One region of the Planococcus alpniumensis genome, then DNA from elsewhere that is predicted to be linked to it. Evidence: predicted binding sites of a transcription regulator. Region 1 holds the regulator's gene; the other holds the start of a gene.
What was found. Region 1 encodes CtsR, which represses protease genes until heat stress. Its sites were predicted from a motif close to ATGGTCAATAAAGGTCAAACA; they were not measured.
Positions count from the first base shown of each region.

Region 1 (12,586 bases):
CGCGCGATAAAAAACAGTTTCTTCTTGAAGAAGAAATGCGCTAAACGGTGGGCCCAGATGGCGTGCAGTCCGGCATAAGTCAGTACCACTTCAAAATAACTGCGGGCAGCAGGGTCTTGTTCAAAAATAACATCAATATCTTCTTTCAATAATTTCCACATCTGGCATTCTCCTTTCTGTTCCAATATAAAAAGCGCCCCTGTCAATTGCTTGACAGAGACGCTTTCCCGCGCGGTTCCACTCTGATTAAAAGGACATGTCCTTTTCTCTCGAAGCCTTTAACGCAGGCAAACGTCTGGTCTACTCGTTTCGACTCAGCACTCGGGGAGGCATTTCAGGAATGCAGCGGCACAGGTCACTTACAGCCGGTGATGACCCTCTCTTTGGAGCATGCTTTCCTTACTTCTTCCCGTCAACGTTTTGGTAATTGGTAAATTCATTGTACACGCTTATGCGCATAAGTCAAAACTTTATGCCCCTGCGTATTGGCCAACGCGCGCAATCGCTTTTTCCTTGCCAAGAAGCGAAATTGCATCCGGCAATTCGGGGCCATGTGTCTGCCCTGTCGTCACAACGCGGATCGGCATGAAGAGGTTTTTTCCTTTATGGCCGGTCGCTTTTTGTACCGCTTTGATCGCGGATTTGATTTCAGCCGGCTCGAACGCATCTAAAGATGCCAGTTGCTCTTTGAAAGCAGCCATGACTTCCGGTACCTGCTCGCCGCTTAAGACTTCTTTTTCGGCTTCGCCGTAATGAAGATCATCCGTAAAGAACAAGTCGGACAATTCGACGATTTCTGCGCCGAAACTCAATTGGTCATGGTACAAGGCGATCAATTTCTCTGCCCACTCGGCTTGCTCAACAGATAACTCCTCCGGCAGCTTGCCCGCTTTTTGAAGATGCGGCAACGCCAGCCCGACGACTTCTTCAAGTGACATTTGCTTGATGTATTGGTTGTTCATCCACGTCAATTTTTGCTTATCGAACATCGACGGCGATTTCGACAAACGCTCTGTGTCGAAAATGCGGATCAATTCTTCTTTCGAGAAAATCTCTTCTTCGCCTTCTGGAGACCAGCCGAGCAGCGCAAAGAAGTTAAACAGCGCTTCTGGAATATAACCGAGGTCTTTGTACTGGGAAATGAATTGGATGATCGACTCGTCGCGCTTCGATAGCTTCTTGCGATCTTCGTTGACGATCAAAGTCATATGCCCGTAAGTCGGATGACCCCAGTCGAACGAATCGTAGACCATCTGCTGTTTCGGTGTGTTCGACAAATGCTCTTCGCCGCGGAACACGTGGGTAATCTTCATCAAATGGTCATCGATGACCACTGCGAAGTTATACGTCGGAATGCCGTTCGTCTTCACGACGACCCAGTCGCCGACATCTTTTGATTCAAATGAAATCTCGCCGCGCACCATGTCATCGAATTTATAGGTGACATCCGCCGGCACTTTCATGCGAAGAGAATACGTCTCGCCAGCCGCTTCTTTTTCAGCGACTTCTTCGGCCGTCAAATTGCGGCAAGTCCCGCTGTATTGAGGAGCGGCAACACCAGAGGCGCGCTGGGCTTCACGTTCTTTCTCGAGTGTATCCGGCGTACAGAAACATTTATAGATATCGCCTTTTTCCAAGAGCTCATCGGCATATTTTTTGTAAATATCCAAACGCTCCATTTGGCGATACGGGCCGTATTCCCCGCCCACATCAATCGATTCGTCGTGCTCGATGCCGAGCCATTTCAAGTTGTCGATCTGGGACATGATGCCCGTTTCAATATTGCGGGCTGTATCCGTGTCTTCGATGCGGATGATGAATTTGCCATTCATATGGCGGGCATATAAATAATTAAATAGCGCTGTGCGGGCTCCGCCGATATGTAAATGTCCAGTCGGGCTCGGTGCATAGCGTACGCGTGTTTCTTGTGTCATTTGGTTTCCTCCTAAAATTGCCTTAATCCTTTAGTTATTCTATCACTCCGGGACGTCCAGCGAAAGCGGGCGCTGATTGAGTAGAATAACCGCGAGCGCCGCGACTCCTTCTTCTCGGCCGGTAAAGCCGAGATGTTCGGACGTCGTCGCTTTGACGTTCACTTGTGAAATATCCGCTTCCAATAGCTCCGCAATCGATGCGCGCATTTGCTCGATATAAGGGGCAAGCTTCGGTTTTTGCGCAATGACCGTACAATCGACATTGCCAAGTTCATACCCTTGTTCTTTTACATATTCCCAAATATGCGTTAGCAATTTCTTGGAATCGGCGTCTTTAAATTCCGGGTCGGTATCCGGGAAGTGCTTGCCGATATCTCCCCCGCCGATCGCGCCGAGTGCTGCGTCCGTGATCGTATGCAATAGCACATCCGCATCCGAATGGCCGAGAAGCCCCCGGTCGTGTTCGATTTCAACGCCCCCTAAAATAAACGGACGCCCTTCTGCCAATTGATGCACGTCGTATCCTTGTCCAATTCGAATCATCTTTTTTCCTCCTGTAATCGACTCGCCAGAATCGCTTTTCCATAAATCAAATCATCCGGTGTCGTCATTTTGACGTTTTCATACGTGCTTTCAACAATCTGCACCGGGTGTCCCATGCGTTCCACAAGCATCGCCTCGTCCGTCCCGAGGAACCCGTCGGCCTTAGCCCGTTGCGCCGCTTCCATCAACAGTTCATAGCGGAAGGCCTGAGGCGTCTGGATCATCCACAGCTCCGCTCGATTCACCGTTTCGGTAATAACGCTTTCGCGAACTTTTTTGATCGTGTCTTTTACCGGAACGCCGGCAATCGCGGCACCCGATTCATTTGCTTGCTCCACCAATTCGCGAATAACGCTAGGGCTGATGAACGGGCGCGCAGCATCATGCACAAGCACGACTTCAGACTGCCCAGCCATTTCAAGGCCTGCACGCACACTATCCTGGCGTTCAGCGCCGCCTGTCGCATAGCCTTTGACTTTCTTGATTCTATACCGTTCGACATACTCTTCAATCAGCTCGCGCTCATCTTCTTTGACCGCAAGCCACATGCCTTCGCAATCCGGGTCCCGGTCGAACACTTCCAATGTATAAATGAAGATTGGCTTGCCGGAGAGCTCCAGCAATAACTTATTGCGATCGGCTTTCATTCGTTTTCCACTGCCGGCAGCAGGCAATACGACTGTATATTTCATGACAGACATCCTTTATTTTTTTGATCCATTTTTCTTCAAAGCCAGTCCCTTAGGCTTGGCAAAAATCATCCGTCCTGCAGAAGTCTGCAATACGCTCGTGACCACGACGTCGATCGCCTCGCCAATATGGCCTTTGCCTTCTTCAATGACAATCATCGTACCATCGTCCAAATAAGCGACGCCTTGATTCTGTTCCTTGCCGTCTTTAATGACGACCACATGCATTTCCTCGCCTGGTATGACGACCGGCTTCACCGCATTGGCAAGGTCGTTAATATTCAATACCGGCACATTATGAAGCTCGCATACTTTGTTCAAATTAAAATCGTTCGTCACAACTTTCCCGCCCATTTTCTGGGCTGCACGCATGAGCTTCATATCGACTTCAGCCGCATCACCGAAATCCTCTTCCGTAATCATAATCGCTCCTACGCGCTCTGTCTGCAGGCGCTTCAAGATATCGAGTCCCCGTCTGCCGCGTGTGCGCTTCAACGTGTCGGACGAATCCGCAATGTGCTGAAGCTCTGCAATGACAAATTGCGGTACGACAAAGATCCCTTCCATAAATCCAGTCTCTGAAATATCCGCAATCCGCCCATCGATGATGACGCTCGTATCGAGCAATTTATAAACTGATTTTTCCACCGGTTCATCTTCCGGCTTTTTTCCGCTCGCTAGTTTAGCAGGTGCGAGCATCCCCATCAATTCATCGCGCTTTTGGAAACCGACCTGGAATCCCAAATAACCGAGAACAACGGAAAGAATAATCGGCGCAACTGTCGCGATTAATGGCAAATCGATAGTGTTTAAGGCAAAGCCGAACAAAAAGGCAACCACCAAGCCAATAATCATCCCTAGTGTGCCAAATAGCAAATCTGCTGTCGGGGCATGGAGCAATTTGCCCTCCATCCATTTCATGAAATGGATAATCGAATCGACGAACAATAAGGACAGTACATAAAAAATCGCAGCACCGATAATGGCAGCGACATACGGGTTGTTGATCCATGGATTATTAGAGATAGAAATAAGTTCAAAAGCATATGGCAAAAATAAAATTCCAACCGTAGCGCCTATTAATAAAAACAATAGCTGAATAATTTTCCGAAGCATTTGTTCCACCTCCTTCTCTTGATATTATACACGTTTTAATTATGAAACACTCCGTATAACCCCACCCTGCCGATAATAGAAAAAAAGAGGCATTGCTGCCCCTTATTGTTGCGGGAATAATTCCTTCAACGCCTCGTTTATAGTTTCAACACCAACGACGCGGATTCCTTCCGGAAAATCCCAACCGCCCATATTCGATTTTGGTATGATGGCACGCTTAAAGCCCAGCTTTGCCGCTTCCTGCACACGCTGTTCGATGCGCGACACACGGCGCACCTCTCCGGTCAACCCGACTTCACCGATAATGCAATCATCCACTTTCGGTGCAATATCCCGGAAACTCGAGACAATGCTTGCGAGCACGGCGAGATCGATCGCTGGTTCATCCAGCTTCACGCCGCCCGCGACTTTAATATACGCATCTTGCGACTGCAGCATCAAGCCGACGCGCTTCTCCAGCACCGCCATCAATAACGATACCCGGTTTTGGTCAATCCCAGTCGCCATTCGCTTCGGATAATTAAAACTCGATGGGGTGACCAATGCCTGAATCTCCACCAGTATCGGCCGTGTCCCTTCCATGGAAGCGACAACCGTCGATCCCGCTGTGCCACTTGAACGTTCCTGTAAAAACAGCTCGGACGGATTCAACACTTCCTTTAACCCACCTTGCAGCATTTCAAAAATCGCAATTTCATTCGTCGAACCGAAGCGGTTTTTGACACTGCGCAAAATGCGGTACGTATGATGCCGTTCCCCTTCAAAATACAACACCGTATCGACCATATGCTCCAAGATACGAGGTCCAGCGATCTGGCCTTCTTTCGTCACGTGGCCGACCAGGAAAATCGCGATGTTTTTCGTTTTCGCCACACGCATCAATTCTGCCGTGCTTTCACGAACTTGCGTCACACTACCGGGCGCAGATGTCACTTCCGGATGATAAACCGTCTGAATTGAATCGACAATCACAAAATCCGGCTCTACTTCTTCAATCGTGTGATGGATCAGCTCCAAATTGGTTTCCGCAAAAATCAATAAGTCCCCCGAAACCGCATCCAGCCGCTCCGCCCGCATTTTCGTCTGGCGAATCGACTCCTCACCTGAAATATACAGCACTTTCTTGCCAGCTTTCGCAAGAAGTGCCGACACTTGCAAGAGTAACGTCGATTTCCCGATCCCAGGGTCGCCCCCGATCAAAATAAGCGAGCCGGAAACAATTCCACCACCGAGCACGCGGTTCAACTCTTCCATTTCAGTTTTTGTGCGCGGCTCTTCTTTCGTTTCAATCGAATTGATTGGTGTCGCTTTTTGAGCAACTTGAGGAGCGCTATGCTGGAATGCGCCTCTTGTGCCTTTCGGTGCTGCAACTTCTGTTTCTTCCGTCATTGTGTTCCATGCCGCACAACCTGGGCATTTCCCCATCCACTTTGCAGACTCATAACCGCAGGACTGGCAGATGAACTTTATTTTTTTCTTCGCCATAGTTACCTCCTATATATAGAAAAAACCCGCCGGAGACATATCCGGCGGGCGGGATATCGTTACGATTTCTCTACGGCCCCTTCATTCGTACGGACAATGAATTCATCGCCCTGTACATCGAAGACAATTTTTTGCCCGGCAATTGCTGTACCTTTCAACAACTCTTCAGACAAACGGTCTTCGACATGTTTTTGAAGTGAGCGGCGCAAAGGACGTGCTCCGTATTCCGGATCATACCCCTCTTTGGCAATTTTATCAAGCGCTGCCTCTGTCAGCTCCAGATCGATGTCCTGTTCTTTCAAACGGCCCGTCAACTGCTGCGTCATCAGCTCGACAATCTTGCGCAAATCGTTCTTTTCAAGTGAATGGAAGACAATCATATCATCGACACGGTTCAAGAATTCAGGACGGAACGCTTTCTTCAATTCCGCGAGCATCTTGCCTTTCATGTCTTTATAATCCGTCTTCGAATCTTCCAAGTTAAAGCCAACATACTTATTGTATTTCAATTCCTGTGCACCGACGTTCGACGTCATGATGATTACCGTATTACGGAAATCGACGCGACGCCCTTTGGAATCCGTCAAATGCCCGTCTTCAAGTACTTGCAAGAGGATATTGAAAACTTCAGGGTGGGCTTTCTCGATTTCATCAAGCAAGACGACTGAATATGGCTTTCTGCGAACTTTTTCCGTCAACTGGCCGCCTTCTTCATAGCCGACATAGCCTGGAGGTGACCCAACAAGGCGTGAAGTCGTATGGCGTTCCATGTACTCAGACATATCGATGCGGATCATCGCATCTTCATCCCCGAACATCGATTCAGCCAAGGCTTTCGCAAGCTCGGTTTTCCCGACGCCCGTAGGCCCTAGGAAAATGAACGAGCCAATCGGACGTTTCGGATCTTTCAACCCGGCACGCGCACGGCGGATCGCTTTCGAAATCGAAGTCACCGCTTCGTCCTGGCCGATTACACGACTATGAAGGATTTGTTCCAAATTAAGCAATTTATCGGATTCTGTCTGCGCCAATCTCGATACCGGCACACCTGTCCACATAGAGACGACTTTTGCAATATCTTCGACTGTCACTTCAGACTCTTCTTTGCCTTGCTTTTCTTTCCATTCTTTCTTCGTCTGGTCGAGCTCATCTTTCAACTTCTGCTCGGCATCGCGAAGAGAAGCCGCTTTTTCGAATTCCTGGCTCTGCACCGCTTCATTCTTTTCAGAACGCGCCGCTTCAAGACGGGCTTCAAGCTCTTTCAAATCCGGTGGAGTCGTATACGAACGCAAACGCACTTTTGAACCGGCCTCATCGATCAAATCGATCGCTTTATCCGGTAAGAAGCGGTCGGAAATATAACGGTCGGACATTTTCGCTGCCGCAACAATCGCTTCATCGGTAATTTTCACGCGGTGATGCGCTTCGTAGCGGTCGCGCAAGCCTTTAATGATTTCGATTGATTCCTCAACCGTTGGCTCATCGACTTGAATCGGTTGGAAACGACGTTCAAGCGCTGCATCTTTTTCGATGTACTTGCGGTACTCGTCCAATGTTGTGGCACCGATGCACTGCAATTCGCCGCGTGCAAGCGATGGTTTCAAGATATTCGAAGCATCAATCGCGCCTTCAGCACCGCCAGCCCCGATCAATGTATGAAGCTCATCAATGAAGAGAATGACATTGCCTGCTTGGCGTATTTCATCCATCACTTTTTTCAAGCGGTCTTCAAACTCACCACGGTATTTCGTTCCGGCAACTACCGTACCCATATCAAGCACCATGACGCGTTTGTCGCGAAGCGTTTCCGGAATTTCATTATTAACGATTTGCTGGGCAAGCCCTTCTGCAATCGCCGTTTTACCGACACCAGGCTCCCCGATCAATACCGGGTTGTTTTTCGTTCTGCGGCTCAATACTTCAATCACACGCGTGATTTCGTCACTGCGTCCAATCACAGGATCCAAGCTACCTTCACGCGCAACTTGCGTCAAGTCACGTGCCAAGCCATCCAAAGTCGGTGTATTGGCAGAAGCATTCGGGCTCGTGCCAGTCGATGCTTGTTCGTTGCTGCCAAGTAGTTGCAATACTTGCTGGCGCGCTTTGTTCAAGCTGACACCGGCATTCCCAAGAACTCGTGCCGCGACCCCTTCGCCTTCACGGATTAAAGCAAGCAGTAAATGCTCTGTTCCGATATAAGAGTGCCCAAGCTTGCGGGATTCGTCGACCGATAGCTCGATCACTTTTTTAGCCCGCGGCGTATAATGAACAATCGGCCCGACATCTTTTTCGCCGACCCCGACTAGTTCTTTGACACCGTCTTCGATCAATTGTGTATTCACTTCAATTGCTTCAAGTGCTTTCGCAGCGATTCCGCCGCCTTCTCGGATCAAACCAAGCAAAATATGCTCAGTTCCGATCGATTCGTGCTTCATGCGGATTGCCTCTTCTTGAGCTAATTGAAGAACTTTTTGTGCGCGTTGTGTAAATCGGTTGAACATCATGCAAAATCCTCTCCTTTTGTATTTATCCCGTTATCAGCTAACCTCTCCCGGAACAATTCCGCCCGGGCCAGGTCCCGTTCCTTCGCTTCTAATGGACGTCCTGCATACTGCTGCAAAAACGCAGGCTGCATAAAGACCATCAATTCATTCAGTATCGACATGTCTACACCCGTTATTAGATGAAGATCGATGCCAAGTCTGACATCTGATAAACAAGTAGCTGCTTCTTCTGTATTCAACAGACGGGCGTGAGTCAGGACACCTAATGACCGGTACACCCTATCTTCAAGGAGCAGCGGAGAATTCGCATTTAGCGCTTCCCTTGCTCTTCGTTCCTGTTCAATAATCTGCTCGGTCATGTTTTGCAAATCCTGCAAAATCTCATACTCTGATTTCCCCAGTGTTACTTGGTTAGAAATCTGGTATACATTACCAAGCGCTTCACTTCCTTCTCCATAAATCCCTCTCACAACCATCCCCAGACGGGATATAGCCGGGATGATCCGGTTGATTTGATGGGACATCGTTAAAGCTGGCAAATGAAGCATGACAGAAGCGCGCATGCCTGTACCCGTGTTTGTAGGGCAACTGGTCAAATAACCAAATCTCTCATGGAAAGCATAAGAAAGGTGTTCTTCTAAAAGCGAATCCATTTTATTCGCTATGTCATATGCTTCCTGCAGATGAAAGCCTGACTGCAAACTTTGGATCCGCATGTGATCTTCTTCATTGACCATAACGCTAAGCTCTTCTTCATCCGATAATAATACAGCACTGGAATGCTGGCTATTTGCTAAATAAGGGCTAATTAAATGTTTTTCTACTAACACTTCACGTTGTAGATCGTTTAATTCTTCAATATTGATATGAGTAAAACCGTACCCAACTTCCTTTCCCTTATCCAGCAAGACCGAAGAAACAGCTTTATCAACTTTCAACGCTTCATCTTCAGAAAAAGCGTAGGGAAATTTAAATTCGTCTAAATTTCGTGCAAGCCGAATCCTTGTACTCATGGCTATATCAACGTGTTCTCCGTTATTAGCCATCCAACTGCTTGCACGGGGTTGAAGGAAACGATCAATTGCCAACACCCCCACCTCCTTCAAGCTTTTCATTCAAGACCTTAACTTGATCTCGCAGCCTTGCAGCTTCTTCAAAATTCTCATCTTGTATGGCAGCCTGCATTTGCTTTCTCAATTCTTCAATTTCCTTTTTGATTTTCAACGTTGTTCCATAAGAAGCAGGAATCTTTCCTGTGTGTTCTGTATTCCCATTTTGTACTCTTTTTAAAATCTCATTTAGCTGAGGCGAAAAGGTATTATAACATTCAGCACAGCCAAACTTACCGAGATTCAAGAATTTTTGGAAGGTAAATCCACAAGATGGGCAAATCGGAACTTCTTTTCGTACAGGACTTACAGCGGCTTGCTGTTTTGGAAACCAATTGGCTAATAAGTTATGGATTGCCATAGGATCTTGATCAAAAGAAAAACTGATATTATGATTTTCCGCCGCACAAACGTGACAGAGGTGTTTTTCTGTTAAATGGCCTTGCTGGTTCTGCTTCACAATGACTGTAGCTGGCCGTTCTCCACATTGTTCACAAATCACTTGATCACTCCTTGCCCGTTCGACTCATATTGAATAGTAAACAGCATCGCCACTAAAATCCGCGCTCGTACTTCATCTCGTATAGGTAGAGGCAGCCCGAGAGTAGAACGATCAATGGCACTCAAAATCAATTTAGCTTCACGCTTCGATATAACATCTTCACTTAAAAGCCTCCACACAATATCTTCGGCCATAGTTTGTGAAGCACCAGTTTCAAGCCTATTGATAATTTGGGCAATCAAATCCGATTTCTTATGAAGGCGTATTTTCTTAATACGAATATATCCGCCCCCACCACGCTTACTTTCAACTAAATATCCACGATCTAATGTAAATCTAGTATTTATCACATAATTAATTTGAGAGGGAACACATTGAAACTTCTCAGCAACCTCACTTCGTTTAATTTCAATAAGGTCCTTACCGCTTATTTCGATAATCTCTTTTAAATAACCTTCAATTATATCTGAAATATTCCGCATCGCTTTCACCTCTTGAGCGTTTAAATGCGCTAATGATTGACTTTGACTATATTTGACTTAATTATACATAAGCATTTTATGGATATCAAATACTTAGTCTGAGATAGAAAAAGTCTCGGGTTGAATATCCCGAGACTCTTCATTCTTGATCCATCATCCGTTTCATAAAATCTTTTGTATGACTTGATACCGAACGGGTTTTTTCTTCAACATACTTTGTTCTCCAACGTGTACCCTGTTGCCAAACTTCTACTATATCCCCTTTATTTACATCATGAGTAAAATCTGCAACTGGATAAGTATACTGTTCAGCAGAATCTTTTAATGAAACCAATAATGCAGTTCTTTTCTCAATCATTTTTACTGTATAATAACCTGCTTTCATAAGTCTTCACCTCATTTCTTTTTTCCCTTTATAATATATTTTCAATCCTTTTTTTAATTTAAAATACAAAAAATCCGCTACCGGAATGAACCGGTAACGGCCTTTCTACTTGCCCAGCGACGTCCTACTCTCACAGGGGGAAACCCCCAACTACCATCAGCGCAAAAGAGCTTAACTTCCGTGTTCGGGATGGGAACGGGTGTGGCCTCTTTGCCATCATCACTGGACTATGTTGAGCTTGTTCGCTCAAAACTGGATAAATCGACATTGTGGGAAACTTGCGTTTCAGTTTGTTGGTTAAGTCCTCGATCGATTAGTATTCGTCAGCTGCACGTGTCGCCACGCTTCCACCCCGAACCTATCTACCTCATCGTCTTTGAGGGATCTTACTTGCTTGCGCAATGGGAAATCTCATCTTGAGGGGGGCTTCGTGCTTAGATGCTTTCAGCACTTATCCCGGCCACACATAGCTACCCAGCGATGCTCTTGGCAGAACAACTGGTACACCAGCGGTGTGTCCATCCCGGTCCTCTCGTACTAAGGACAGCTCCTCTCAAATTTCCTGCGCCCGCGACGGATAGGGACCGAACTGTCTCACGACGTTCTGAACCCAGCTCGCGTACCGCTTTAATGGGCGAACAGCCCAACCCTTGGGACCGACTACAGCCCCAGGATGCGATGAGCCGACATCGAGGTGCCAAACCTCCCCGTCGATGTGGACTCTTGGGGGAGATAAGCCTGTTATCCCCGGGGTAGCTTTTATCCGTTGAGCGATGGCCCTTCCATGCGGAACCACCGGATCACTAAGTCCGTCTTTCGACCCTGCTCGACCTGTCCGTCTCGCAGTCAAGCTCCCTTGTGCCTTTACACTCTGCGAATGATTTCCAACCATTCTGAGGGAACCTTTGAGCGCCTCCGTTACTCTTTAGGAGGCGACCGCCCCAGTCAAACTGCCCGCCTGACACTGTCTCCCAAGCCGCTAAGGCTTGTGGGTTAGAAGTTCAATACAACCAGGGTAGTATCCCACCGACGCCTCCCCCGAAGCTGGCGCTCCGGGTTCTCTGGCTCCTACCTATCCTGTACAAGTTGCACCAAAATTCAATATCAGGCTACAGTAAAGCTCCACGGGGTCTTTCCGTCCTGTCGCGGGTAACCTGCATCTTCACAGGTACTATAATTTCACCGAGTCTCTCGTTGAGACAGTGCCCAGATCGTTACGCCTTTCGTGCGGGTCGGAACTTACCCGACAAGGAATTTCGCTACCTTAGGACCGTTATAGTTACGGCCGCCGTTTACTGGGGCTTCGGTTCGCACCTTCGCTTGCGCTAAGCACTCCCCTTAACCTTCCAGCACCGGGCAGGCGTCAGCCCCTATACGTCACCTTACGGTTTTGCAGAGACCTGTGTTTTTGCTAAACAGTCGCCTGGGCCTATTCACTGCGGCTCTCTCGGGCTGTAACACCCTACCAGAGCACCCCTTCTCCCGAAGTTACGGGGTCATTTTGCCGAGTTCCTTAACGAGAGTTCACTCGCTCACCTTAGAATTCTCTTCTCGCCTACCTGTGTCGGTTTGCGGTACGGGCACCTCCCGCCTCGCTAGAGGCTTTTCTTGGCAGTGTGAAATCAGGGACTCTGAGGTTAAACCTCTTGCCATCACTGCTTGATGTACATAGAAACGGGATTTGCCTCGTTTCTCATCTCACAACTTGGACGTGCACAACCAACGGCACGCTCACCCTATCCTTCTGCGTCCCCCCATTACTCAAACGGCGGGGAGGTGGTACAGGAATATCAACCTGTTGTCCATCGTCTACGCCTATCGGCCTCGACTTAGGTCC
Region 1 is NZ_JAAMTH010000001.1:95,279-107,864, reverse strand. It holds gene cysE (serine O-acetyltransferase) at 1-161, opposite strand, end outside; T-box leader at 213-425, opposite strand; gene gltX (glutamate--tRNA ligase) at 471-1,934, opposite strand; gene ispF (2-C-methyl-D-erythritol 2,4-cyclodiphosphate synthase) at 1,977-2,477, opposite strand; gene ispD (2-C-methyl-D-erythritol 4-phosphate cytidylyltransferase) at 2,474-3,169, opposite strand; gene G3255_RS00510 (PIN/TRAM domain-containing protein) at 3,182-4,282, opposite strand; gene radA (DNA repair protein RadA) at 4,385-5,767, opposite strand; gene G3255_RS00500 (ATP-dependent Clp protease ATP-binding subunit) at 5,827-8,271, opposite strand; gene mcsB (protein-arginine kinase McsB) at 8,268-9,359, opposite strand; gene G3255_RS20200 (UvrB/UvrC motif-containing protein) at 9,349-9,882, opposite strand; gene G3255_RS00485 (CtsR family transcriptional regulator) at 9,879-10,364, opposite strand; gene G3255_RS00480 (hypothetical protein) at 10,504-10,749, opposite strand; rRNA gene rrf (5S ribosomal RNA) at 10,861-10,976, opposite strand; rRNA gene G3255_RS00470 (23S ribosomal RNA) at 11,043-12,586, opposite strand, start outside.

Region 2 (12,586 bases), 2.2 Mb from region 1:
CAGCCAGAATATACTCATTCTCTTTCTCCGCCAGCACTTTACTGCGCACCAAGCGGGCGACACCGCCCCAGCTAAGCGCACCGATGACCATAATCAAGACCCACAAACCATCTACGATGCCATAAAGGATCGTGTTCAAGACGATGACAAACACGAGGAATGGGAAATTCAGCACAAAATCCGTGAAGCGCATTAGGATGCTATCGATAAAGCCGCCAAAAAAGCCAGCAAGCGCCCCGACCACTGTTCCCAAAGTGATAACCATGAGCGTTGCACTGAAGCCGACCAATAGTGAAATTCGCCCTCCGTAGAACAAGCGCGTTAAGACATCGCGCCCGCTCTTGTCCGTACCCAGAAAATGTTCGCCATTCGGCTCGATATTCATCGCCCCGATGTTGACTTGTGAAATATCCGGCAGCGGCGACAACACAGGTGCCAGGAACGGTGCCGAGAGTGACATCAAAGTAACCAGCATGATGAAAAAAGAACTGATCATCGCCAATTTATTGCGCACGAATTTCCTTCTGGCAATCTGCCAAGGAGACAAACTTCTTTCCGGCTTCTTTTGTTGGGTGATGGTAGTTGATGATGCCATTTTAATGCTTCCTCCTCAATCCAGGCGAATTCGTGGGTCCACGACGCCGTATAAAATATCTGCCAATAGATTACCGAATAATGTAAGGAACGATAAAAGCATAGTCAATGCCATCAAGGTTGGAAAATCCCTGCTTGTCACGGATTCCAAAAACAGCTGGCCGATGCCCGGATAAGTGAAAATTGTTTCTGTAATAATGGCTCCACCAATCAACGCAGCAAAATCAAATCCAAGGAATGTAACTAGCGGAATGATTGAATTGCGCAGAATATGGACATTTTAGATTTTTTTCATCGGCGTGCCTTTCGCGCGCGCTGTCCGGACAAAATCCTTCCGGGAGTTCTCGATGATGTCGTTGCGCAAAAACTGCGTGTAACTTGCCGTGCTCATCGCCCCGAGCACAATCGCCGGCAACAAGACGTGGTGCATGCGGCTTACATAGTACTCAAAGCTCCCCTCTTCCACCAAAATGTCTACCGAGCCTGCAAAAGGGAACCAGTTTAACTGGAATGCAAAAATATAAATCGCAAAAACAGCAGCAACAAAAGATGGAATCGCCAGCATAATATAATTGAATCCTGCAATGGCGTTATCGCCTAATGTATATGGCCGCCGCCCTGAATACATGCCCATGATGAACGCCATGATATATGTGATGATTAAAGCTGTAACGCCCAATAACAAAGTATTCGGCAATTTTTCCAGGATCAAATCGAATACTGGAATTTGAAACCGCGTGGATTTACCGAAATCCCCTTGGACGAATCCAGTAATCCAGTTAACATATTGGACCGGCAATGGGTCATTATAGCCGAGCTTCTCACGCATTTCCGCTATGTATTCGGGGTTGGTGTTGAGCGGGTCGATTTCCCCGCTGAGCGAATCGCCCGGCATCAGTTTGGCGAGACTAAAGACTACAATCGAAATCAAAATCAGCATCGGTATCATTCCAAGCAACCGTCTAATCGAATATTTAAGCATAGGTACTCTCCTTGTCTGATAAGTTCTCGGCTGTGCTCTCGTGCACGGTAAGGGTTATTTTTTGAAACAGCCCTTACCGTGCATAAGAGCTTCATATAAAGATTCAACGATGGGCGAATCGCCCATCGTTGAAGGTTAGTTGCTGATTTTATTCGGTTACGAACCATTCAGCAGGGCTGTTTTGACCGGATACGTCATATTCAACTCCACCGACACGCGTATTCAATGCCTTAATTTCTTCTAGTTCCGCAATGTAAAGCATCGGCAGTTCTTCATTGACGATCTTCTGCCATTCTACATACAATTCTTTGCGTTTTTCCTGATCAGTGCCGACGATTTCGATATCAAGTGCATCGTCTAGCAATTGATCCGCCTCTGGATTGTTGTAACGCGGGTAGTTCCACAGCTGGTCTGCTTTCCATAGTCCCGATGGATCCGGGTCAGTTCCAGTGCCCCAGCCGCCGAAGAATGTTTCAATGGAAGCATCATCTTTTTCGACCATATCGTAGTAAAGGTTTACTTCCACCATTTCCACTTCAGAACGCAGTCCGACCGCTTCGAAATACTGTGCGATGGCTTGGGCACGAGATTCGAAAGTCGGGTTGCCTGTTGCATAATGAGAGAACTTCACAACAAACTCATCGCCATTCGGATCTTCACGGAACCCGTCATCGTTTGTATCGACGTAGCCTGCTTCATCCAACATTTGCTTTGATTTTTCAGGATCGTATTCATATTGAATTAATTCGCTATCATCTGCCGAATTCCAGTGAGCAGACGGTACTGGCTTGTTGACAACATCCGCATAACCGAAGAAGAATGCATCCACCCATTCTTGGCGGTTCAACGCATACATCATCGCCTGGCGAAGTTCTTTGCTTTGGTATTTCGGAAGTTCTTCTGTGATCGTTTGGGATTCGTTGTCGAATTTGCCGAGCTTGAACCCTACATAATAATACGTCAATCCAGGGTAAGTCCTGATTTCTACATTTTCTAGAGGTTCTACTTCAGACCCTGATACCGGCTGAAGGGAGATCATATCGATGTCATTGTTCTGCAAAGCTCCGACAACAGAAGAGTTATCGATAACACGCAGGACGATTTTATCCAAATTGACATCGCCATTCCAGTACTCATCGAATTTCGAAAATTCGACTGACTCGCCAGGAACGATTTTGTCTACTTTGAATGGCCCGATTCCGATTGGAGTCGAACGCACCCATTCAGATGCTGACATTTCGGCAACCGGTACATCACCGAGAACAGACTCAGGCAGTGGATATGCCCATAGGTTGGTTAAGTTGTTGACGCGTGCTTCATCGAAAGTAATGTTGATTTCATAATCGCTGACCACTTCGATCCCTGAAATGGAATCGGCGTCGCCGCTGCGGTATGCTTCAGCGCCTTCGATTGTTTGCACGTTTGCGTAGCGGGGGCCGTCATAATCAGGATCCGCGATTGTTTCAAGTGCGAATACCCAGTCATTGACAGTCAACTCTTCGCCGTTATGCCATTTCACGCCTTCTTCGAATGTGAAGTTGAAGACTTTATTGTCCTCGGTTTCCCAAGAAGCGACGTTCGGTTCCGGCTCTAAGTTTTCGTTGTAGTTGATCAACGCTTCATCAAATAATTCGATGACTTCGAAATCAGTAGCAATGCCGTAAAATGCGGAAGAGTACAAACCTTCCGGTGGAGCATCTAAGCCGTATACGAGCGTTCCGCCTTTTTGCGGTTCGCCTTCAGCACCTTTGCCTTCTGAGCCGGACTCACTGGATGCATCGTCGCCGCCGCATGCTGCAAGGAATGTGGACAGGACAAGCACAAGCGCGAAGAGCCAGAACAAGGATTTTTTATTCATCTCTTTTCCCCCTAATTTTTTTTGATCAATACAAATGGCACGCGACTTGATGGCCTGGCCTTACTTCTGCCAACGCTGGTTTCTCTTGTGAGCAGATTTCCATCGCTACCGGGCAGCGCGTATGAAACGGGCAGCCAGTGGGTGGGTTTTGCGGGCTCGGCACATCCCCTTTTAAAACAATCCGCTCTTTCCGTTTCGCCGGATTCGGTTCCGGAATTGCGGAAATGAGCGCTTGCGTGTAAGGATGCAGCGGTTCTTTGTATAAATCTTTATTTGAAGCAAGCTCTACGAGGCTGCCCAAATACATCACTCCGATTCGATCGCTCATATGCTTTACGACACTCAGGTCGTGTGCAATAAAGAGATAAGTCAGATCGAATTCGATTTGCAGTTCTTTCAACAAGTTCAACACCTGCGATTGCACGGAGACATCGAGTGCGGATACCGGTTCATCCGCTACAATCAGCTTGGGGTGCAGTGCCAGCGCACGGGCGATTCCGATGCGCTGTCTTTGGCCGCCGGAAAATTCATGGGCGTATTTATAATAAGCCTCTTCAGGCAAGCCAACTCGTTTCAGGAGGGTTTTGATTTCCTGCTCCAACTCTTTTTTATTGCGCTTTTCATAATTCAGGATCGGCTCGGCAATAATATCACCGACCATTTGCGTCGGATTCAGCGATGCGTATGGATCTTGGAACACCATTTGAAAATCACGCCGTGCCTTTTGCAATTTGGCTCCCGATAATCGGGTGATGTCTTTTCCTTCGAAGAGGATCTCGCCTCCTGTCGGTTTCATCAGCCTCAAGATGGTGCGTCCCGCGGTTGATTTGCCGCAGCCCGATTCGCCGACCAAACCGAGCGTTTCCCCTTTCCTGATAGCGAACGATACATCGTCTACCGCTTTGACATTTCCGATGGTCCGCTTGAAAAAGCCCCCTGTTACCGGGTAGTATTTCTTCAGATTGCGAATTTCGAGGAGATTTTCACGTTTATCTAAGTAATCGATGCGATCCTGGATGAAATCTCTAGTAGTCATAATGCGGCGACTCCTTCTCGTTCTCTTTTTCCATCGGTAGGCCAGCTTTCTTCATATAATAGACAGGCAGCTTCATGGCGATCGGCGACTTCCGCAAGTTGCGGTGTCACCGTCAGGCATTCTGCCATCGCCTTCGGGCAGCGATTCGCAAAGCGGCAGCCGACTTGTGGCATATTGATGACGGACGGAACCAGCCCTTCAATCGTCGCGAGCTCTTCGACATCTTCATCCATTTTCGGTATCGCTTTCATTAATAATTCGGTATACGGGTGTTTGGGGTGGCTGAACAACTCTTCGACAAATGCGCGCTCCACGATTTTGCCCGCATACATGACCAATACTTCATCACAGATTTCAGCTACTACGCCCAAATCGTGTGTAATGAGGATGATCGACATGTCATTTGCTTCCTGTATTCCTTTCAACAATTCGAGGATTTGGGCTTGGACTGTTACATCCAAAGCTGTCGTAGGTTCATCGGCGATCAACAACTTCGGCTGGCAGGCAATGGCCATGGCAATCATGACCCGCTGGCGCATCCCTCCGGATAATTGGTGGGGATATTCCGTCACGATCTGTTCAGCACGCGGGATTCCGACTTGCTTTAACAAAGCGACCGACCGCAGCCGTGCTTCTTTTTTCGTCAGCTTCTCATGGTTCAAGATCACTTCTTCTATTTGATAGCCGATCGTGAATACCGGATTAAGTGAAGTCATCGGTTCCTGGAAAATCATTGAGATGTCTTTTCCACGAATGCTGTTCATCTGCTTGTCTGAAAAAGTGGAAATGCCTTGTCCTTCGAATTCGATTTCGCCGCCGCGAATCTTTCCGATGCCGTTTGGCAGCAATTGCATAATGGAGAGCGACATGACACTTTTGCCACAGCCCGATTCGCCTACCACTCCTACGATTTGCTTAGGTAGCACATCGAAACTGACATCCTCAACTGCATTGTAATAATCCCCATCTATCTTGAAGCCCGTTTGGAGATTTTTGACCCGCAAGAGCGGTGTAATCGCTTTTGATCCATAAGCTGTCATGAAAACACCTCAAAATTCTTTTTTTCTGTCAATTCTAACTAGTTTTAAACATATTACAAAAGTATTACGTGCGCAATATAATTTTTGTATTTTAAGCAATGATTACCAAAACCTCTAATCATTTCTTCTCTCAACTCCTTATTTCGACTGACTTTTCCTGTTTATCCGTATTTTGCATGTTTTTATCATAATAAAAAATGGACAATAAAAAAGCTCCCAGCAATGGGAGCTTTTCAATAAACTTTAAACTTTTTTCAATACAAGTGAAGCGTTATGTCCGCCAAAACCAAGCGAATTGCTCATCGCGTAGGAGAATTCCGCAGTTCTTGCTTCGTTCGCCACATAATCCAAATCCAATTCTTCATCCGCCGTTTCGTAATTGATCGTAGGCGGCATGATGCCTTCTTTCAAAGCCAATGCCGTAAAGATCGCTTCGATTCCGCCAGCTGCTCCAAGCAAATGGCCTGTCATGGATTTTGTCGAGCTCATGCCAAGTTTGTAGGCATGGTCTCCGAACACAGTTTTGACTGCCATTGTCTCGAATAAATCGTTATACGGAGTGCTCGTTCCGTGGGCATTGATGTAACCGACATCGGTCTTTTCGATGCCTGCGTCTTCGATGGCCTGCTGCATGGCACGTGCTGCTCCTTCACCGCCTGGGGCTGGAGCTGTAATATGATGCGCGTCGCCAGTCGAACCGTATCCGATGAGTTCTGCATAAATTTTCGCGCCGCGTGCTTTGGCGTGTTCGTATTCTTCCAGAATGACGATTCCAGCGCCTTCGCCGATCACAAAGCCGTCTCGATTTTTATCGAATGGACGTGATGCAGTCGATGCATCGTCATTTGTTGTCAATGCGGTATTGGCCGTAAATCCAGCGACAGAAAGACGAGTGATCGGAGCTTCCGCGCCCCCCGAAATCATGACATCGGCATCGCCGCGCTGAATGACTTTAAAGGCATCTCCGATTGAGTTCGTACCGGATGCACAAGCTGTTACCGAGCAGGAATTGATCGCTTTTGCGCCGAAATGGATCGACACCTGTCCAGACGCCATGTCCGGAATGATCATTGGCACGAAGAACGGGCTGATGCGTCGAACTCCACGGGAGTTCAATACGTCCATCTGATTTTCGATCGTTTCCATCCCGCCGATTCCTGATCCGATCCAGACGCCTGTGCGCAGAGCGGTCTTTTCATCCAGCTCGAGTGCTGCATCTTTCATTGCCATGATAGATGATGCGAGTGCGTAATGGGTGAAGCGGTCCATCTTGCGCGCTTCTTTACGCTCAATATAATCTTCGATTGAGAAATCCTTTAATTCAGCGGCAACTTTCGCCGGATACTGATCCGCATCGATGCGCGTTAACGGGCCGACGCCTGAACGCCCTGCCTTCACCGCTTCCCACGTAGATTCTGCACTATTTCCAAGCGGTGTTACGGCACCGATACCTGTAATGACTACACGACGATTTTCCATTTCTTTTACTTCCTTTCGCATATCCAATTATTTCCCCCACTTCATAGCAATGGCGCCCCAAGTCAATCCGCCCCCGAAGCCGACCATGACGACGACATCATCGTCTTTAATACGGCCTTCCTCTAAATCTTCCACAAGGGAGATCGGAATCGACGCAGCTGAAGTGTTTCCGTATTTTTGTATAGTCTTCGACATTTTCTCTACCGGCAGATCAAGACGAGCCCGGGATGATTCCATGATCCGGATATTCGCCTGATGCGGTATAAGAAAATCGACATCCTCTTTATCCAATCCTGCTTTTTCGATGACGTTGATGGCGGATTCGCCCATTTGGCGCACCGCAAATTTGAATACTTCACGGCCATTCATCACCAAATGCTTGTCTTGATACAAATGTTCCCCGCCTGAGCCGTCCGCACCGAGTTCGAACGATAAAATCCCGCGTCCTTCCGACACTTTGCCGATCACGGCAGCGCCGGCCCCGTCGCCGAATAGGACAGCTGTATTGCGGTCTTCCCAGTTGGTGATTTTCGAGAGTTTCTCAACACCAACTACTAAGACGTAGCGATACGTATCCGACTCGATAAATTGTTTCGCTGTAATAACGCCGTACATGAATCCAGCACATGCTGCAGAGATATCCATAGCGGCCGCATTCACAGCGCCGATCTGTTGCTGGATATCGCAGGAAACAGACGGAAACGGACGGTCTGGCGTAACTGTCGCCACCAAGATCAATCCGATGTCCGCTGGATCGATGCCGGCATCCGCAATCGCCTTTTGTGCCGCGACCCGTGCCATATCCGATGTATCTTGTTCATCGTTTGCGATCCGGCGTTCTTCAATCCCGGTCATGGTCCGGATCCATTCATCCGAGGTGTCCATGCGCTGCTCTAAATCAAAATTGGTCAATTTATCTTCCGGCAGGCATCTGCCGGTACCGATGATTCCAGCATTCATATCTATGTCCCTCTTTTCGATTAACATCAATTATTAGTACCTGGTGTTAATAATACGCCCTTTTCCCACTGATTTCAAGTTGCCGACATATTTCTGACAAAAACTTTCGAAAGGCACGAAACTTTCTTTCTGAAAAGGCTTCCTTATGCTATGATAAAGCTAGTTATTCTATATATAGAGGTGAAAACAGATGCAATATATCGGAACACTTTTCTGGTCTGTCCTTATTATTTCAATGTTGAACTATGTAGTAAGTGCCGTACAAAACGTGCCATTCGAATTCATGATCGGTATTTTCATGGCAGTGGCAGTCACTGTATTGGTCATCGTGATGGATGCCATCATCCCTAAAGAAGCAGCGAAAGAATATTAATAATGGTAAAACCGGAAGCCCCAGTGGCTTCCGGTTTTTATTTGGGCGAATTCGATACTTTGTATAGAAAAAAGCCGCATTTCAATGAAATGCGGCTTTTCTTATACAGTGATAAGCAATTGTTTATTGTCGTCCATCGAGACTTTCATTGTGGAGCCTGGCGTGACCTCTCCCTTGATCAATTCCTTGGCGATGCGTGTTTCGATTTCACGCTGGATAAAGCGTTTCAGCGGGCGCGCACCGAAAACCGGGTCGGTTCCCGCTTCAATGATGTAGTCGATGACCGAATCCTCGACTTCCAAGGAAATTTGCTGTTGTTTCATCCGAGCGGCCAATTCCCCGATCATTTTCTTGGCGATGCCATAGAAATGCTCATTCGCCAGAGAGTGGAAAATGACGATATCGTCAATGCGGTTCAACAGCTCCGGCCGGAAATGCTTGCGCAGTTCCATCATGACGATGTCTTCTGTATCGTGTTCGTCACTGCTTGCGCTGATATGCTGGGAACCGATATTCGATGTCATGATGACGACGGTATTGGAGAAGTTCACGAGACGCCCTTGGCTGTCCGTGATGCGCCCGTCGTCCAGAATCTGCAAAAGGATATTGGCGACATCTGGATGGGCTTTCTCGATCTCATCCAGCAATACGACGGAATATGGATTGCGGCGAACCGCTTCTGTCAATTGGCCGCCTTCCTCGTAACCGATATAACCCGGAGGTGCCCCGACAAGACGCGACACGCTATGCTTTTCCATGTACTCGGACATGTCGATGCGGATGAAATGGTCTTCCGAATCGAATAAATTCGCTGCCAGCGATTTCGCAAGCTCCGTTTTCCCAACACCCGTTGGACCGAGGAAAATGAACGAGCCGATCGGCTTTTGTTCATCCTTGATGCCGGCACGTGCTCGCCATACGGCTTCTGTCACCAGTTCGACCGCTCTGTCCTGGCCAATTACACGCTCTTTCAACGTATCCCCGAGGCGCAATAGTTTTTCGCGTTCGCCTTCGACCAATTTCGTTACCGGAATCCCCGTCCATCGGGCGACAATGCCGGCAATTTCTTCTTCGGTCACTTCCTCGCGCAGTAAACGTTCCCCGCCATCTCCGGCAAGTTCGACTTCCATGGCGCTCAGCTCTTTTTCAAGCTCTGGAATTTTTCCGTGTTGCAACATCGCTGCTGTATTTAAGTCATATTTATTTTCCGCATCTTCCAGTTGGCGGCGGTATTGATCCAATTGTTCGCGCTTGGCCTGGATTTTCTGAAGCGATTGCTTTTCTTCGTTCCATTGCTGCTGCATGCCTTCAGAAGAAGACTTCAGCTCGTCGATCTCTTCGCGCAGCGCAGCGAGGCGTGTTTTGCTCGCTTCGTCTTTTTCTTTCCGCAGCGCCTGCTCTTCAATTTCAAGCTGCATGAGCCTCCGCGTCACTTCGTCGAGTTCCTGCGGCATCGAATCGATCTCTGTCCGGATCATCGCACACGCTTCATCGATCAAGTCAATTGCCTTGTCCGGCAGGAAACGCTCTGTGATGTACCGGTCAGACATCGTAGCCGCTGCAACGATCGCCCGGTCATGGATTCGCACGCCGTGGTGAAGTTCGAATCGCTCTTTCAATCCACGGAGAATCGATACCGCATCTTCGACAGAAGGCTCGCGCACCATTACTTGCTGGAAGCGCCGTTCAAGTGCTGCATCCTTTTCGATGTGCATGCGGTATTCATCGAGTGTAGTCGCCCCGATGCAATACAGCTCTCCGCGCGCAAGCATCGGTTTGAGCATATTCCCTGCGTCCATCGCGCCTTCTGTTTTACCGGCGCCGACGATTGTATGGATCTCGTCGATAAATAGGATAATTTGCCCTTCACTGTCTTTCACTTGCTTCAATACGCTTTTCAGCCGTTCCTCGAATTCCCCCCGGTATTTTGCGCCTGCAATCAATGCACTCATATCCAGTTCATAAATGACACGGTCCTTCAAGCCTTCCGGTACATCATTGCGGACGATGCGCTGTGCGAGCCCTTCGACGATTGCAGTTTTCCCGACGCCGGGTTCACCGATTAATACCGGATTATTCTTTGTCTTTCTGGAAAGAATCCGGATGACATTGCGGATTTCCTGATCGCGGCCGATGACCGGATCCATCTTGCCGGACTGTGCTTGTTCGACCAAATTACGTCCGAATTGTTCCAATGGCGATTTTTGTTGTTCGTTTGGATTTTGGAATTGAACCAATAAAATCACGCTCCCTTGATTAATTTGACCATCTTTGACTAATTAAATTATATGATTGCCCAACCCCTTTTGCAACGGAAATGCTCATCAAAAAAAGCCGCAAGGAATATTTTCCCTGCGGCTTTCTGCTGTTCATTTTATCGAACGCCGAGCGCCATTTTAGCGTAGCGTGACATATGGTCTTTGCTCCAGACAGGCTGCCAGACGATTTTTACATCGACTTCTTCAACTTCCGGCAATTCATACAAGGATGTTTTAACCATCTGGACAATTTGCGGCCCCATTGGACATCCCATTGAAGTGAGTGTCATGGTGACTACGCAGAAACCATCTTCGGATAATTCTACATCATATACAAGGCCCAAATTGACAATGTCAACACCTAGTTCTGGGTCGATGACATTTTCGAGTGCGCCTAATAGATAATCTTTTGTTTCTTGTTCCATTCGGAATCCCTCCTTCTACTGTTACTGCTTATCTTACCAAACATCATAGCGAAATGAAATCGACTTGCTTATTCACTTAGGCGGTCGGCGATCCAGGCAGTCGCCGCGAGCATCCCTTTACGGCTGACCGCGTGCGCAGCTTCCGTTTCTTTCATGAATGCCAGGCGTTCAGGATAGGCAGCGTAATCCTGCTGCAGGGCATGGAAAAGCCGGTTAGTCGGTTCAAAAGGAACGGTCGGGTCTTTCACCCCGTGCCAGAAAAAGACTGGGCGGCCGCCGAATGATGGCCGGTTCAAACTGCTATCAAAACGGGACAGTGCCTGAAGCATGCCTTCGCGTTCCTCATCAGTGAGCGGCAAATCAAAACCGCGCGACTCGTATTGCCGCATTTGCGCTTTCGCGAGCTCCACGTAATTTCCTGAACCCATCATGACAGCTGCCGCTTTAATCCACGGATAGGCCGTCAATGCACCAAGCGTCGTGATGCCGCCCATCGACGTACCTCCGACAGCCGGTTCCCCACTGGTCAATTGGCGTTTGTGCAATTCTTCGTGTATGAATCCGAGTTCTTCGATGGACGTCAAGACGATTTCCCAAAAGCGCAGGCTGATCTGGACTTCATCGAGCGATTGATCCCGCTCCCCGTGAAGCAGCGCATCCGGCAAGATGACACGAACCCCTTTTTTAGCCCATTGCCAAGCATAATGTAAATTATGTTCTTTGGCACTTGTGTGCCCGTGCAGAAAGATGACAGTCGGCAACGGGCCGCCTTCATGGCTTTCAGGTGTTATATGTAAGATCGGGATGTTTCCCCATAATTCGTTTGCTACTTTCATGCGCTTCACTCCTCACCCTAAATCCTACCAATTTTTCTCTATTCCCGCAAATTAAGCCCCTGCCGTCAGCTTTTTTTGACGGATAGCCATTGTTATCGCTAAACTGAAGATAGATAGAAGGGAGCCGGATTTTTTATGAAACAACATTTAATCGTACTCGACTTGGACGGGACATTATTGACCGACCAAAAAGTCATTTCAGCTAAAACCAAAACAATTTTAAATCAAGCGAAACAAGCTGGCCACCAAGTGATGATCGCTACGGGTCGGCCATACCGTGCGAGTGAAATCTACTACCGTGAACTCGGCCTCACTACGCCGATCGTCAATTTCAACGGAGCTTTTGTCCACCACCCGAACGATGAACGCTGGGGACTTCATCACAGCCCGATCGGCTTGGATGTCGTACACGAAGTCGTGGAGTCCATGCACGATTTCGATTTCCACAACATCGTAGCGGAAGTGATGGATGATGTCTATGTCCACCACCATGATGAGAAACTGATGGACATTTTTAGCTTCGGTGACCCGAGCATCACGACAGGGGACCTGCGCAATTACTTAAAAACGGATCCGACGTCGATGCTCATTCATGCACCGTACGAGAAAGTCCACGCCATCCATGACCATTTGTCAGAAGTGCACGCGGAAGTCATTGACCACCGACGCTGGGGCGCACCTTGGCACGTCATTGAAATCGTTCGCTCAGGCATGAACAAAGCTGTCGGCATCGACCGCGTCTCAA
Region 2 is NZ_JAAMTH010000001.1:2,282,958-2,295,543, forward strand. It holds gene opp4C (oligopeptide ABC transporter permease) at 1-595, opposite strand, end outside; partial or broken gene opp4B (oligopeptide ABC transporter permease) at 611-1,576, opposite strand; gene opp4A (oligopeptide ABC transporter substrate-binding protein) at 1,725-3,434, opposite strand; gene G3255_RS11690 (ABC transporter ATP-binding protein) at 3,460-4,470, opposite strand; gene G3255_RS11695 (ABC transporter ATP-binding protein) at 4,467-5,510, opposite strand; gene fabF (beta-ketoacyl-ACP synthase II) at 5,754-6,989, opposite strand; gene G3255_RS11705 (beta-ketoacyl-ACP synthase III) at 7,017-7,949, opposite strand; gene G3255_RS11710 (DUF2929 family protein) at 8,140-8,322, shown strand; gene G3255_RS11715 (ATP-dependent Clp protease ATP-binding subunit) at 8,424-10,559, opposite strand; gene G3255_RS11720 (metal-sulfur cluster assembly factor) at 10,697-11,005, opposite strand; gene G3255_RS11725 (alpha/beta fold hydrolase) at 11,074-11,841, opposite strand; gene G3255_RS11730 (Cof-type HAD-IIB family hydrolase) at 11,977-12,586, shown strand, end outside.
Region 2: G3255_RS11715 (ATP-dependent Clp protease ATP-binding subunit) is a predicted target of CtsR. The motif match lies at 10,581-10,601, and genes of this name have one in related genera.